Regions from separate parts of the Nocardiopsis sp. KDC1DS13DA1 genome, predicted to be linked through region 2. Evidence: predicted binding sites of a transcription regulator. Region 2 holds the regulator's gene; each other region holds the start of a gene.
What was found. Region 2 encodes LexA, which represses DNA repair genes until DNA is damaged. Its sites were predicted from a motif close to TCGAACANNTGTTCGA; they were not measured.

Region 1: a site for LexA is predicted at 1,658-1,673, ahead of ruvC (crossover junction endodeoxyribonuclease RuvC). Genes of this name have one in related genera too.
Region 3: a site for LexA is predicted at 1,988-2,003, ahead of ACTVAJ_RS23195 (DUF6504 family protein). Genes of this name have one in related genera too.
Region 4: a site for LexA is predicted at 1,184-1,199, ahead of recA (intein-containing recombinase RecA). Genes of this name have one in related genera too.

What each region holds. Positions count from the first base shown of each region.
Region 1 covers NZ_JBVMUY010000030.1:168,092-171,523, forward strand. The annotation lists gene ACTVAJ_RS20140 (protein kinase family protein) at 1-408, opposite strand, end outside; gene ACTVAJ_RS20145 (NUDIX hydrolase) at 476-1,276, opposite strand; gene ruvC (crossover junction endodeoxyribonuclease RuvC) at 1,693-2,241, shown strand; gene ruvA (Holliday junction branch migration protein RuvA) at 2,287-2,898, shown strand; gene ruvB (Holliday junction branch migration DNA helicase RuvB) at 2,910-3,432, shown strand, end outside.
Region 2 covers NZ_JBVMUY010000009.1:98,142-101,573, reverse strand. The annotation lists gene ACTVAJ_RS06830 (hypothetical protein) at 1-28, shown strand, start outside; gene ACTVAJ_RS06825 (alpha/beta hydrolase family protein) at 51-1,124, opposite strand; gene lexA (transcriptional repressor LexA) at 1,212-1,928, opposite strand; gene nrdR (transcriptional regulator NrdR) at 2,577-3,050, shown strand; gene ACTVAJ_RS06810 (vitamin B12-dependent ribonucleotide reductase) at 3,119-3,432, shown strand, end outside.
Region 3 covers NZ_JBVMUY010000035.1:86,543-89,974, forward strand. The annotation lists gene ACTVAJ_RS23180 (GNAT family N-acetyltransferase) at 1-14, shown strand, start outside; gene ACTVAJ_RS23185 (NUDIX hydrolase) at 67-558, shown strand; gene ACTVAJ_RS23190 (LLM class flavin-dependent oxidoreductase) at 601-1,473, shown strand; gene ACTVAJ_RS23195 (DUF6504 family protein) at 1,715-1,975, opposite strand; gene ACTVAJ_RS23200 (M48 family metalloprotease) at 2,103-3,041, opposite strand; gene ACTVAJ_RS23205 (DivIVA domain-containing protein) at 3,170-3,432, opposite strand, start outside.
Region 4 covers NZ_JBVMUY010000021.1:41,584-45,015, reverse strand. The annotation lists gene ACTVAJ_RS14065 (ATP-dependent helicase) at 1-864, opposite strand, end outside; gene ACTVAJ_RS14060 (DUF3046 domain-containing protein) at 942-1,136, shown strand; gene recA (intein-containing recombinase RecA) at 1,273-3,432, shown strand, end outside.

The sequences.
Region 1 (3,432 bases), on a different contig from region 2:
TTTGAGGACCGCGTCGCGCCACGCGCCGCCGTCCTTGTAGCGCACCTCGTGCAGATCGGCGATGTCGCCGCGCGCCAGCGGGCCGGAACCGCGCCGCACGTGGTAGGTGCGCTTCCTCGTGACCAGGGTGAGGTCGGCCAGGCCCAGGCCGCCCTCCACCAGGTCGCGGTAGCGCGACCAGTTCTCGGTGAGGCGGGTGAACGCGGCGGCGGCCTCGGCGGTCCGCTCCTCCGGGGCGCGGTCGGGGTGGACCAGGCGGGCCAGGCGGCGGTACTCCGCGGTCGCCGCCGGGGGAGGGGCGCCGCCGTTCTCGGGCACCGGGCCGAACAGGGCCGTGGGGTCCCCGGCCAGGGCGAGGGCGCGCAACGCGTCGTCGAAGGGGGCGGTGGCTTCCTGGTCCGTGCTCATCTGCTGGCCCTTCCGGGGCGGGGGTCGGTGACGGCGCGGGGACGGGGCGCGGGGGGCGGTCAACGGTTCACTGGGCGCCGCGGAGCAGGGGCGGATGGAGCACGGCCGCGCCGCCCGCACGGTAGAGCCGGGGCCGCCGCCCGCCGCCGGATCCGCCGCGGTCGGCGAGGTCTCCGGTGTCCTCGACGAACCCGCGCGTGGCGAGGATCTTGCGGTGGAAGTTCGCACTGTGCAGCCGTGTGCCCCAGACCGCCTCGTACACCTCGCGCAGCGCGGTGATGGTGAAGGTGGGCGGCAGGAACGCGGTGGCCAGGGCGGTGTACTCCAACTTGGCGCGGGCGCGCTCGACGGCGTCGGCGACGATCCGCGCGTGGTCGAAGGCCAGCGGGCGGTCGGACCGGGCGCCGTCGCCGTGCCCGAGTTCGCTCCAGGGCACCCACTCCGCGGCGTCGGTGCCCCGGCCGACGTGGGGGTCGGGCAGGTCGGGGGCGAGGAGCAGGTAGGCGACCGAGACGATGCGCATGCGCGGGTCGCGGTCGCGCGCGCCGTAGGTCCGCAGCTGTTCCAGGTGGAGTTCGGTGGGCAGCGCGGTCTTCTCCGCCAGGACGCGCAGGGCGGCGTCGGGCAGGTCGGGGTCGGCGGGTCCGTCCGGCCCGTCCACCGCCCGGACGAACCCGCCCGGCAGGGCCCACCAGCCGCGCTGCGGAGGCGCCGAGCGGCGCGTCAGCAGGACGCACGGTGTCCCCGCCCGAATCGTGAGGGCTGCGACGTCCACGGTGACCGCCGTTGGCGCGAAGGCGCGCGGGTCGTAGCCGTCGAGGAACCGGCGTTCGCCGTCGTCGTGCGGTGGGGTCCCGCCGGTCTCCATGGGCACTCCTGTTGTTCTCAAGTTGAGTTTTTCTCAACTTGAGTTGAATCTAGCAGGAGGATCGGACGCCGTCCACCCCTTTTCCGGCGGGCCGGTGTCCCCGCGGCAGGTGCCAGGCCATGGCGGCGAACCGGCCCGGGCGCAGGGTGGGGCCGATCCGCCGCCGCAGGCCGTGGGGGCTGGAGTCGGCCGATGCGAGGAACAGTGCGGCGGTGGCGGGGCAGGGGTGCGGCGGCGCGGTACCGCACCCGCGCCGCCGCCGGTCCCGCCGGGCGGAAGGCCGGAAGGGGGTCGGCGGGAAGGGTGCCGCCCGGCACCAGGCTCAGTCCGACACGCTCGCACGGGGCGGCGCCGTCTGACGGTGCCCGCCGCTAGCATGGTGCGAACGGACGTTCGAGAAGGTGAGGGTGGGACGCGTGCGCGTGGTGGGGATCGACCCGGGACTGACCCGGTGCGGCGTCGGGGCCGTCGAGGGATCCATCGGCCGACCGCTCACCCTCCTGGGCGCCGACGTCGTCCGCACCAGCGCCGACACCGACCTCCCCCAGCGCCTGGTCGCCGTCGAACGCGGCATCGAGGACTGGATCGACCGGCACCAGCCCGACGCCGTCGCCGTCGAGCGCGTCTTCGCCCAGCACAACCTCAGCACCGTCATGGGCACCGCCCAGGCCAGCGGCATCGCCCTGCTGTGCGCCGCCCGCCGCGGCCTGCCCGTGGTCCTGCACACCCCCAGCGAGGCCAAGGCCGCCATCACCGGCAGCGGCCGCGCCGACAAGGCGCAGGTCGGCACCATGGTGGCGCGTATCCTCAGACTCGACGGTCCCCCCAGACCCGCCGACGCGGCCGACGCGGTCGCGCTCGCCATCTGCCACATCTGGCGGGGCGGCGCGGACGCCAGGGTCGCCCAGGCCAAACAGGACTTCGCCCGCAAGGTGGAACTGGCGCGCCGCAACCGCGCGCGGTGACCCACGCCCCCAGGAAGGAGAAGGGCGCCCCGGCGCCCGCACGAGATGATCGCGTTCCTCACCGGCCGGGTGGCCGCACGCGGCGCGGACACCGCCGTGATCGACGTCGGCGGGGTCGGCATGACCGTGCGCTGCACCCCCGCCGCCCTCTCCGGCCTCCACGTGGGCGAGACCGGGACCGTCGCCACCAGCCTCGTCGTCCGCGAGGACTCCCTGACCCTCTTCGGGTTCGCCGACGAGGACGAGCGCCAGCTCTTCGAACAGCTCCAGACCGCCTCCGGCGTCGGCCCGCGGCTGGCCCTGGCCATGCTCGCCGTCCACAGCCCGTCGAGCCTGCGGCACGCCGTGGCCACCGAGGACACCGCCGCGCTCACCCGCGTGCCGGGCATCGGCAAGAAGGGCGCCCAGCGCATCGTCCTCGAACTGCGCGGCAAGCTCGACGCCCCCGTCCTCGCCGACGGCGCGCCGCCCGCCGCGAGCGGCGCCGCCGAACCGAACGGCGCCTGGCGCGGCCAGGTCGTCTCCGGTCTGGTCAACCTCGGCTGGTCGGCCAAGGACGCCGAGGCCGCGGCCTCGGCGGTCGCCGCCGAGGCCGAGGACACCGCCGACGTCTCCGTCCTGCTGCGCAGCGCCCTGCGCAAACTCAGCCGCGCCTAGGAGCCCCTCCCATGCACGAACGCGACGCCGTGTCGCCCGACGCCCACGGTGACGAACGCCAGCTCGAAGGCGCCCTGCGGCCGCGCGGGCTGGACGAGTTCGTCGGCCAGGAGCGGGTCCGCGAACAGCTCTCCCTGGTGCTGCGCGGAGCCCAGCGGCGCAACCGGGCCCCCGACCACATCCTCATGTCCGGCGGCCCCGGCCTGGGCAAGACCACCCTCGCCATGATCATCGCCGCCGAGATGGGCGCCCCCCTGCGCATCACCTCAGGACCGGCCATCGAACGCTCCGGCGACCTCGCGGCCGTCCTGTCCACCCTCCAGGAGGGCGAGGTCCTCTTCCTGGACGAGATCCACCGCATGGCCCGCCCGGCCGAGGAGATGCTCTACGTCGCCATGGAGGACTTCCGGGTCGACGTCGTCGTGGGCAAGGGGCCCGGCGCCACCGCGATTCCGATCGACATCGCTCCGTTCACCCTGGTCGGGGCCACCACCAGGGCGGGCATGCTGCCCGCGCCGCTGCGCGACCGCTTCG
Region 2 (3,432 bases):
CGCCGTGGTCGCCGAACTGCCCGCCTGACCGGGGTGCCCGGCGGGGACGGTCACCAGGCTCGGTCGAGGAACTCCTCCAGGGCCGGGGCGACCTCCGGGGCGAAGGGTCGGTCGGCGTCGAGTACGGCGGCACCGGGCTCGTCCCTGAACTCACGGAACACGTGGTCGGCGCCGGGGACGTCGACGCGTTCGGCGTCGGCGAACCCGGTCATGAGGCGGTCCACGTCCGACCGGGTGATCTGGGCGTCCTGGTCGCCCCACAGCACCAGCACCGGTGTGCCCTCGGGGACGTCCCGGGCCAGTTCCACGGGGTCGAAGGCGTCGATCCAGGACAGGAAGGCCGCGTTCTGCTCGGAGTAGACGTTCTCCAGAGCGGATGACAGGCCGTCGGGCAGGGTGCGCCCGCCGCGCAGAGCAGCACGTCCCGCCCGGGCGTCGGAGAGCAGCTCGACGCTGTCGACCTCACCGAGCTGTTCGCGCGCCTCGGCCACGCGGACCCTCTCGGTGAGCTGGCGGTCGATGAGGTCCAGGTAGCGGGTTCCGGGTGGGGCTGCCAGGACCAGAGCGGGTGAGGCGGCCACGAGTTCGTGGGCGCGCAGGGCGAACAGGGCGCCCTCACTGTGCCCGACGACGGCGGTGCGCTCGGGGTCCACCTCGGACTGGGCGAGCAGCTCCTCGTAGGCGGCGGCCACCTGGCGGTCGAACACCTCGGGGGCGACCGGCTCGTCCGGGTCGAGGCCACCCAGTCCCGTCTCGCCGCTGCCGAGTTTGTCGTAGCGCAGCGAGGCGACCCCGGCCTCGGCCAACACCCGGGCGAGGTTGAGGTTGGTGTCGGCGTCGGGACGCGCCGACGCGTTCCCGTCCCGGTCGGTGGGGCCGCTGCCGGAGATGATGAGCGCGCCGGGCACCGTACCGACGGTTCCCGGGGGCGCGGTGAACGTCGCGAACACCTCCTCGCCGTCCACGGTGAACGACAGGTCCCGGGCCGATCCGTTGACTCCGGGCGGCGGGATCGGGGGAGCCTCGCCGGAGCAGGCGGTGGAGAGCAGGAGGCCGACGGTCGCGCCGACGGCGGCGAGCGTCCGCCAGCGGCCGTGTGCGGGGGAGGCGGTGGGTGTGGGCACGCTTCTCAGCTTAGGGCGTGCGCGGCAAGCACGTGTTCCGCCGCGCGACCGGCCCGTCGCCGACAGGCGGACGGGCCGGGGAGCGGGTCAGACGCGGCGCATGACCGTGACGACCTTACCGAGGATGGTGGCGTTGTCTCCGTTGATGGGCTCGTAGGCCTCGTTGCGGGGCAGGAGCCACACGTGGCCGTCCTCCTCGCGGCGCAGCACCTTGACGGTGGCCTCGTCGTCCAGCAGGGCGGCCACGATGTCGCCGTTGTTGGCGTCCTGCTGCTGGCGGACCACGACCATGTCGCCGTCGGTGATGGCGGCCTCCGTCATCGAGTCACCGACCACGGTGAGCATGAACAGCCGCCCCTCGCCGACCAGTTGGCGGGGGAGGGACAGCACGTCCTCCACGGACTCCTCGGCGAGGATCGGACCGCCCGCGGCGATCCGGCCGAGGAGCGGCACGGCGGCGGCGCGTGCGGCGTCGGCGGTGAACTCCGGGCGGTCCGCCTGCGCACCGGACGGGCGGCCGGGGGTGCGCAGTTCGACGGCGCGTGGGCGGTTCTGGTCGCGGTGCAGGTAACCCTTGCGCTGGAGCACCTTGAGCTGGTGCGCCACGCTGGAGGGGCTGGACAGGCCGACCGCGTCGCCGATTTCCCTTATCGAGGGCGGGAAACCGCGTTCCCGTACGTAGCGCTGGATACAGTTCAGCACGCTCTGCTGACGCGCCGTGAGTTTGGGAGCGTCGGGCGTCGGCCCGCCCGCGTCGCCCACGGGCGAGAGGACGGTGGTGGTTCCGGGGTTCTCCTCCGGCACGGCCGGGCCTCCTCGGCGTTCGGTTCGGTCAGGGCCTGCTTGTGTGACTGGCCACGTCCGATCCGCGACCGCGCCGACCCGTGGGCCCACGTGATGGCGAAACCGGAGTGAAATCAACGTCAACATTAGTCGTTGCGGACGGTGATATCAAACAAGCGTTCGAGGGGTCGGACAATTGCGCACGCGTTTTCGCGGTCAATTCCCGGCCTCCACTTACGTGTACACGTGTACCCGTGCCGGTGTCCCGGGAATGCGTCAACAGAGTGTGTCCGTGTCCCCCGGGGTTCGCCGTTTCCCGCCGGGGTTCGCGCGCCGACCCCGGCGGGCGCGATGATGGCGACTCCCGGGTGCCCTGTGCCTCGGCGGCCGAACGGCGCGCCGGCGCTATCCTGGGAGGCGGATTTCGGGCGGCCCGGTCCACCGTCCGCGGGCCGTCCGCCGCCCCCCTCCCCCTCCGTGTTCCGGCTGTCCGGGCCCCTGCCTGCGGCCGCCCGGGCGTGCGTGGAGCGCGCGTACGTCCAAGGTTGCGCCGCCATGCGTGGGCGTCTAGGTTCGACCACAACATCTGGGTGTGTCGGGGAGGTTGTCGTCCAGAAGTTGTGGTTAAGTGGACGTGCGGGTCGTCGCGAGGGAAGCAGGTGAACAGGGATGCATTGTCCGTTCTGCCGCCATCCGGACACCCGGGTGATCGACAGCAGGTCCACCGACGACGGTGCGGCCATCCGCCGCCGACGGTCCTGCCCCGTGTGTGAGCGCAGGTTCACCACCCAGGAGACCGTCCTCCTGATGGTCGCCAAACGCTCCGGGGTCACCGAGCCCTTCAGCCGTACCAAGGTCATCGCCGGGGTGCGCCGGGCCTGCCAGGGCAGACCCGTCTCCGAGGACGCCCTGGCCAAGCTCGGGCAGCGGGTCGAGGAGGAGATCCGCAGCCGGGGCATGGCCGAGGTCCCCGCACACGAGATCGGACTGGCCATCCTCGGGCCCATGCGCGAACTCGACGAGGTCGCCTACCTGCACTTCGCCAGTGTCTACCGCGGCTTCGAGAGCCTGGCCGACTTCGAGGCCGAGATCGCCAGCCTGCGTCAGGACCACGAGGCCGGGCCCGGCGCGGACGGGGAGTAACACCACCACCTCCACCGCATGGCCCGGCCCGGGCCGGGCCGTCGACGCGTTCTCAGGGGGATGCCGTCATGACGGAGAACACGAGTGACCGGACGGGACGCGGGGGACTCGGGATGGGGCGTGTCCTCACCACACCCGGTGTCCATCCGTACGACACCCTCGAATGGGAACGCCGCGACGTCGTCATGACCAACTGGCGCGACGGAACGGTCAATTTCGAGCAGCGCGGTGTGGAGTTCCCCACCTCGTGGTCGATGAACGCCACCCAGATCGTGGCGAGCAAGTACTTCCGGGGGGCGCTGGGAACCCCCGAACGCGAGTGGAGCCTCAAACAGGTCGTCGACCGCGTCGTGGGTGCCTACACCGAGGCCGGCCGCTCGCA
Region 3 (3,432 bases), on a different contig from region 2:
CGCGGTCCCGCTGACACCCGGCCGCGGCTCCCGCGTTCACGCCCCGTCACCGATAGGCTGCCGAGCATGCCCGTCCCGGACTTCATCCTGGAACTGCGCCGCCACGTCGGCCACGGACTCCTGCCGCTCACCGGGGTGACGGCGGTGGTGCTCCTCGACGGCCACGTGCTCCTGCACCAGCGTCTCGACGACGGCCGCTGGTGCACGCCCGGCGGCATCCTCGAACCGGGCGAACAGCCCGCCGTGACCGCCGTCCGCGAGGTGTGGGAGGAGACGGGGCTGACGGTCGGGGTCGAGCGGATGACCAGCGTCGTCGCCCAGGAGCCCTACACCTACCCCAACGGCGACGTCGTGCAGATGCTCGACATCGCCTTCCGCTGCCGCTACGTCGGCGGGGAACCGGACGCCTCCGGGGACGAGTCGTCGGACGTGCGGTGGTTCCCGCTGGCCGACCTGCCGGAGATGCCCCAGCGCATCCTGGACCGCATCGCCTGGGCCCGCGAGGACCGGGCCGAGCCCCACTTCCACCTCGACCCGACCGGTGCGCGGGGGCGGTAACCCCGTTGCGCGGTCGGACGCCGGGGCGGTAGGAACGCTCCCATGACCACACTCGGTGCTGTCTTCCGTCCCCAACTGCCCCCCGAGCGCCTGCGCCCCGTGGTCCGAGCCGCGGACGAGGCCGGACTGGACGAACTCTGGCTGTGGGAGGACTGCTTCCTGGAGAGCGGCGTCGCCACGGCGGCAGCCGCGCTGGCCTGGACCGAACGCCTGCGGATCGGCGTCGGCCTGCTCCCCGTGCCGCTGCGCAACGTGGCGCTGACCGCGATGGAGGCGGCCACCCTGTACCGCCTGTTCCCGGACCGGGTCCACCTGGCCGTCGGACACGGCGTCCAGGGCTGGATGGCGCAGGTCGGCGCGAGGGCGGACTCGCCGCTGACCCTGCTGGAGGAGCACCTCACGGCGCTGCGGGCACTGCTGCGGGGCGAGCGCGTCACGACGGAGGGCCGCTACGTCCGCCTCGACGACGTCGCCCTGGACTGGCCGCCGCCGACCCCGCCCCGGCTGCTGGCCGGTGCGCGCGGGCCGCGCACGCTCCGACTGACGGGGCGGGCCGCGGACGGGACCGTCCTCGACGCGGGGGTGGGGACCGACGGTGTGCGGCGGGCCCGCCGGCTCATCGACGAGGGCCGTGCGCAGGCGGGACGGACCGTTGACCACCCGGTGGTGTCCTACCTGCTCGCGGCGACCGGGCCGGGCGCGGCCGAGCGGTTGGCCGCGGAGCTGGAACGGGAGGGGGTCGCCTCGGTGCCGGACATCGCGGTGGCCGGGGACGCGCATGCCGTGGCGGAGGCCGTCCGGCGCCGCGCGGAGGCCGGGGCCGACACGGTGGTCCTCCAACCGACCGCCGACGAACCGGCCCCCGAGGGCTTCGTGCGGTTCGCCGCTGAGGAGGTCCGACCGCTGGTCCCCTGACCGCTCCCGTGCCGGAACCGCGTGAGCGCCCGGGCGGGGACCTCCCGGGCCTGCCCCGGTGGTCCCCACCCGTGGTGCCCCGCTCCCCGAACGTGTGACCGCCCTTCCCCCGGACGGCGGGAAGGGCGGTCACACGTTCGGGCCCGGGCCGTGCTTCTTGGAACGGTCACCTCCCGGGCGGGTGTTGTTCGGGGCGCCCGGACACGGTCCGAAGCGCGGCCAAGGACCCGAGAACTCCGCCCTAGTGCCACCTGCGGCGCATCGTCCAGTGGTCGGAGGACACGTCGCGGGTGATGTCGATGATGTTGGGCTCACCGGACTCCGACTCCGCCGAGACCCGCAGCAGGTGGGTCTGCGTGGCGGGGATGCCGGGCCGCTCCGCCCGCGCGGGCCAGTCGCCGATGATCCTGCGCACCCGGAAGGTGTGGCCGCGCCAGGTGAACCTGGCGGGGTGCCCACCGCTGGTGGAGCGGACGTCGATCTGTTCGTTCAGAAGACTCACGCGTACAGTTTATCGAACATGCGTTCGAATGCGTCAAGTCCTCCGAGGCTGAACCCGTCGGTGCCGGACTCCGTCACGCCGCCGCGGGGACGCGGTCCGCACACCCCCGCCCCGGCCGGGGCGGGGGTCACAGGAACACCCGGCCGCGCCTCCGCCGGTCACGCAGCGCCGCCATCCGCCGGGTGTTGCTCGGGCGCCGGGTCAACAGGTGGTACAGCAGCAGCGACCCCCCGCGGTCCGTCCGCGCCCGGTCCGCCATCTCGCCCATGTTCACCCGCGGGTACAGGTCGGGCCCCGCGGCGGAGAGCCGGACGGCGTGCGCGCCCTCCGGGTGGTGCGTGTACGCGTGGTTGTCGGCGGTGTACTCCATGGTCCGGGCCAGGGCCGCGCCCAGGCCCGGCACGAGGTCCGCGGCCAGCGTCGCCACCCTCCGCCAGAACGACGTGTGCCCGGCGGCCAGGTGCCCGATCTGGTGCGCCGCGAGGAACGCCAGCACGTCCGGATCGCGCGGACGTCCGTCCGGGCCGAACAGCTCCATCGGCAGGACGAGGTACCGCCGCAGTCCGTGCGCGGCGGCGTCGGCGCCGACGCCGCCGCGCACGGGCCGGACGTAGGCCTCCGGGGTCCGGGCCAGCCCCATCGCGGAGGACAGCGTCACCACCGACCGGTAGGCCTCGGGGAACTGCGTCGGTGAGATCTTGACCGACTCGGCGCGTTCGCGGGCGTACCGCAGGCCCCGCGCCGTCCAGCAGGCGGCGGGTACCGCGACCGCCGCGAGAGCCGCCCAGGTCCACGTGCCCGTCACCGTCCACAGGGTGTGGACGGCGGCCGCGCTCAGCGCCGCCCCCACCAGGACGCACACCGCCAGCAGCGGGGCCTCCCACGGGTGCGCCCTGGCCGGGACGAGCTCCTCGTCCGGCTCCCCGGCTCCGTGTCCGCACGCACCGGCCGACCGGACGCCGCCCGCGCACGCGTGCGCGAACCCCGGGGCCACCGTCGGTGAGCAGTACGGTGCCCCGTGGTGCGCGCGGGCGGGCGCCCCGCCCGGGGGTGTCGCGTGTGGCATCCCGCCTCCCCTCGGGCCGCGGATCCGTGTACAGCGGAAGCTCGCTACTCCCTGTAACGGAATATTACTTTTCGCTGCCCTGGGTATGGGGTTGCCCGGGGACGGCGTGTCCGGTCACGGACGGCGTCTCAGCGTCCCTCGTACTGCCTGAGCTCCTCGGCGAGGACGTCCAGGAACCGGTCCACCTGCGCCGGGTCGTACCCCGGGCGGGCGCGGGTCGTGGCGAACTGCACCCGTTCGACCTCCGTGGACGTGAGCGTGGCCCGGTCCGGGCGGCCCTGCTGGAGGACGTCCATCGTGAACTCGGCCCGGTCCAGGAAGTCGTCGACCTCCTGCTCGTTGTAGCCGGTGGTCAGGCGGGTCGTGGCGAACTGCTGTTCCCTGATGTGGG
Region 4 (3,432 bases), on a different contig from region 2:
GCCGTTGGTGAACACGATCGTGGACGTGTGCTGTTCGACCAGGTCCAGCACCCGGCGTTCGAGGTGCGGCCACATCGACCCGCGTGACGGGCCGGCGGCCGCACCGGCCGGGGCGGGGCCGGGTTCGTCCATGTCCCGGACCGGCACGACCACGCCCAGGTCCAGGTGCGGTGTGTCGGGCGGGGAGACGACCGCGGCCCCGCCGAGGAACTCCGCGACCAGTTCGGGCGGGCGCACCGTGGCCGACAGCCCGATGCGCCGCGCCGGTCGGTCGAGCAGGGCCGCCAGCCGCTCCAGACTCAGCGCGAGATGGGCGCCGCGCTTGGTGCCGGCCAGGGCGTGCACCTCGTCCACGATGACGGTCTCCACCCCGGCCAGCCCCTCGCGGGCACGCGAGGTGAGCACGAGGAACAGCGACTCGGGCGTGGTGATGAGCACGTCCGGCGGGTGGGTGGCCATCCTGCGGCGCTCGTCGGCGGGGGTGTCCCCGGTGCGCACGCCGACGGTGACCGGCGTGACCGGGGCGCCCGCCGCCCCGGCCCGCTCCGAGATCCCGGCGAGCGGGACGCGCAGGTTGCGTTCGACGTCCACGGCCAGGGCCTTGAGGGGGGAGACGTACAGCACGCGGCAGCGCCGTGAGCGGTCCTCCGGCGGCGGTGCGCAGGTCAGGCGGTCGAGGGACCACAGGAACGCCGACAGCGTCTTGCCGGATCCGGTGGGGGCGACCACGAGCACGTCGCGTCCCTCGGCGACCGCCGCCCAGGCCTGGGCCTGGGCGGGGGTGGGGCCCGCCGGGAAGGCCTGTTCGAACCACTCCCGGGTCGCGGGCGCGAAGCGGTCCAGGGGGTGCGGTGCGTGGCTCATGGGCTCAGTGTGCCCGCCCCCGGTGACATGTCCCGCGAGGGGCGCGAGGGGCGCGCCGATCACCGATACTGGGACCGATGAGACTCACGGTTTTCTGGCAGAACATGCACGACCAGTTCGGTGAGGCCTACGCGGAGAGCCTGGCCAAGGACTATGTCGTCGAGGGGCTCGGTTCGCGGACGGTCCAACAGGCGCTCTCGGACGGGGTGGCCGCCAAGGACGTGTGGCGTGCCGTCTGCGACGCGTTCGACCTTCCCCTCTCCGCCCGCTGACCCCGCCCGGAGGGGTTCTTCGAGGTTCTCCCCGGACGTTCGAACAATCGAACAGAGGTTCGGGTAGTGTGGGTTGTCCACAGGCGAACGTCGGACGTCGCGATTGTCGTACCGACCGCGTAGCGTCGTGCGCATCATGAAGAAGAAGGCATCGACCCAACAGGGGTACCCCGTGGCATCTGGAGACCGAGACAAGGCTCTCGAAACAGCGCTCGCGCAGATCGAGCGGCAGTTCGGCAAGGGCTCCGTCATGCGCCTGGGTGACGACGACCGTCCCCCCATCGAGTCGATCCCCACCGGGGCGATCGCGCTCGACGTCGCGCTCGGCATCGGGGGCATCCCCAAGGGCCGGATCGTGGAGGTCTACGGCCCGGAGTCGAGCGGTAAGACGACCGTCGCCCTGCACGCGGTGGCCAACGCGCAGAAGGCGGGCGGGATCGCCGCCTTCGTCGACGCCGAGCACGCGCTCGACCCCGCCTACGCCAAGAAGATCGGCGTGGACACCGACAACCTCCTGCTGTCGCAGCCGGACACCGGCGAGCAGGCGCTGGAGATCGTCGACATGCTGATCCGCTCCGGCGCGGTCTCCATCATCGTCGTCGACTCCGTGGCGGCCCTGGTGCCCCGCGCGGAGATCGAGGGGGAGATGGGCGACAGCCACGTCGGCCTCCAGGCCCGGCTGATGTCCCAGGCGCTGCGCAAGATCGCCGGTGCGCTGCACCAGACCGGTACCACCGCCGTCTTCATCAACCAGCTTCGCGAGAAGGTGGGCGTGATGTTCGGGTGCATGCAGTACGGCACCCGGGTCACCCTCGCCGACGGAACGCAGGAGAAGATCGGCAAGATCGTCAACCAGAAGATGGACGTCGAGGTCCTCTCCTACGACCCGGAACGGGACGAGGTCGTTCCCCGCAAGGTCGTCAACTGGTTCGACAACGGTGTGGCCGACCACTTCCTCCAGTTCACCGTTGCGCGGTCGGGGAAGAACGGGCGCTCGCAGTTCGCTGCGACCCCGAACCACCTCATCCGCACCCCCGGCGGTTGGCGCGAGGCGGGGGAGCTGCTCCCCGGCGATCGAGTGCTCACCGCGCAGACTCACCACCTCAGTGAACAGCAGCTCCAGGTGGTCCTCGGGTCGGTGATGGGGGACGGCAGTCTCTCCCCGAACACCCGGGGCCGGGAGGGCACCCGTTTCAGGATGGGGCATGGCGCCGCCCAGGCTGACTACCTGGACTGGAAGGTCTCTCTCCTGGGCAACATCGGCTGTTCCCGCACGACCAATGACAAGGGCGCGGCCTTCGCCGACTTCACCCCGTTGCCGGAGCTGGCCGAACTCCGGGAAGCGGTCTACTTCGGAGACGGTAAGAAGCACCTGAGCTGGGAGTACCTCAAGCGGATCACCCCGCTGGCTCTCGCCGTCTGGTACATGGACGACGGCTGCTTCACCGTGCGCTCCAAGGGTGTCCAGGCTCGGACCGAGGGCGGCAGCGGGCGAATCGAGATCTGTGTCGAGGCCATGAGCCCCGGTACGCGCGACCGACTCACCGAACACCTGCGCGATACCTACGGACTCGACGCCAAGCTCGTCGCCAGCGGGAGCGCGGGCACGTACTCCATCCAGTTCACCACGGCGGCAAGCGCCAAGTTCCAGGAACTGGTGGCCCCTTATGTGCACGAGTCCATGAGCTACAAGCTTTTGCCGCGCTTCCAGGGGCAGTGCCAGGTGGTGCCGGAACTCACCGAGCCGGTGGAACGACTGGTGGCGTCCCCGATCCTGGACATCCACGTCAAACCGGAGACGCGCAGCATGCGCAAGTTCGACATCGAGGTGGAGGGGAACCACAACTACTTCGTCGACGGCGTCATGGTGCACAACAGCCCCGAGACCACCACCGGTGGCAAGGCGCTGAAGTTCTACGCCTCCGTCCGGCTGGACGTCCGCCGTATCGAGACCCTCAAGGACGGCACCGACGCGGTCGGCAACCGCACCCGCGTCAAGGTGGTCAAGAACAAGGTCGCGCCGCCGTTCAAGCAGGCCGAGTTCGACATCCTGTACGGCGTGGGCGTCTCCCGCGAGGGCAGCCTCATCGACCTGGGCGTGGAGCACGGCATCGTGCGCAAGTCCGGCGCCTGGTACACCTACGAGGGCACCCAGCTGGGACAGGGCAAGGAGAACGCCCGCCGGTTCATGCGCGACAACGTCGACGTGGCCAACGAGATCGAGAAGAAGATCAAGGAGAAGCTGGGCGTGCCCGGCGCGGGCGACGACAGCGCCTCCGGTTCCGATGCCGACGCC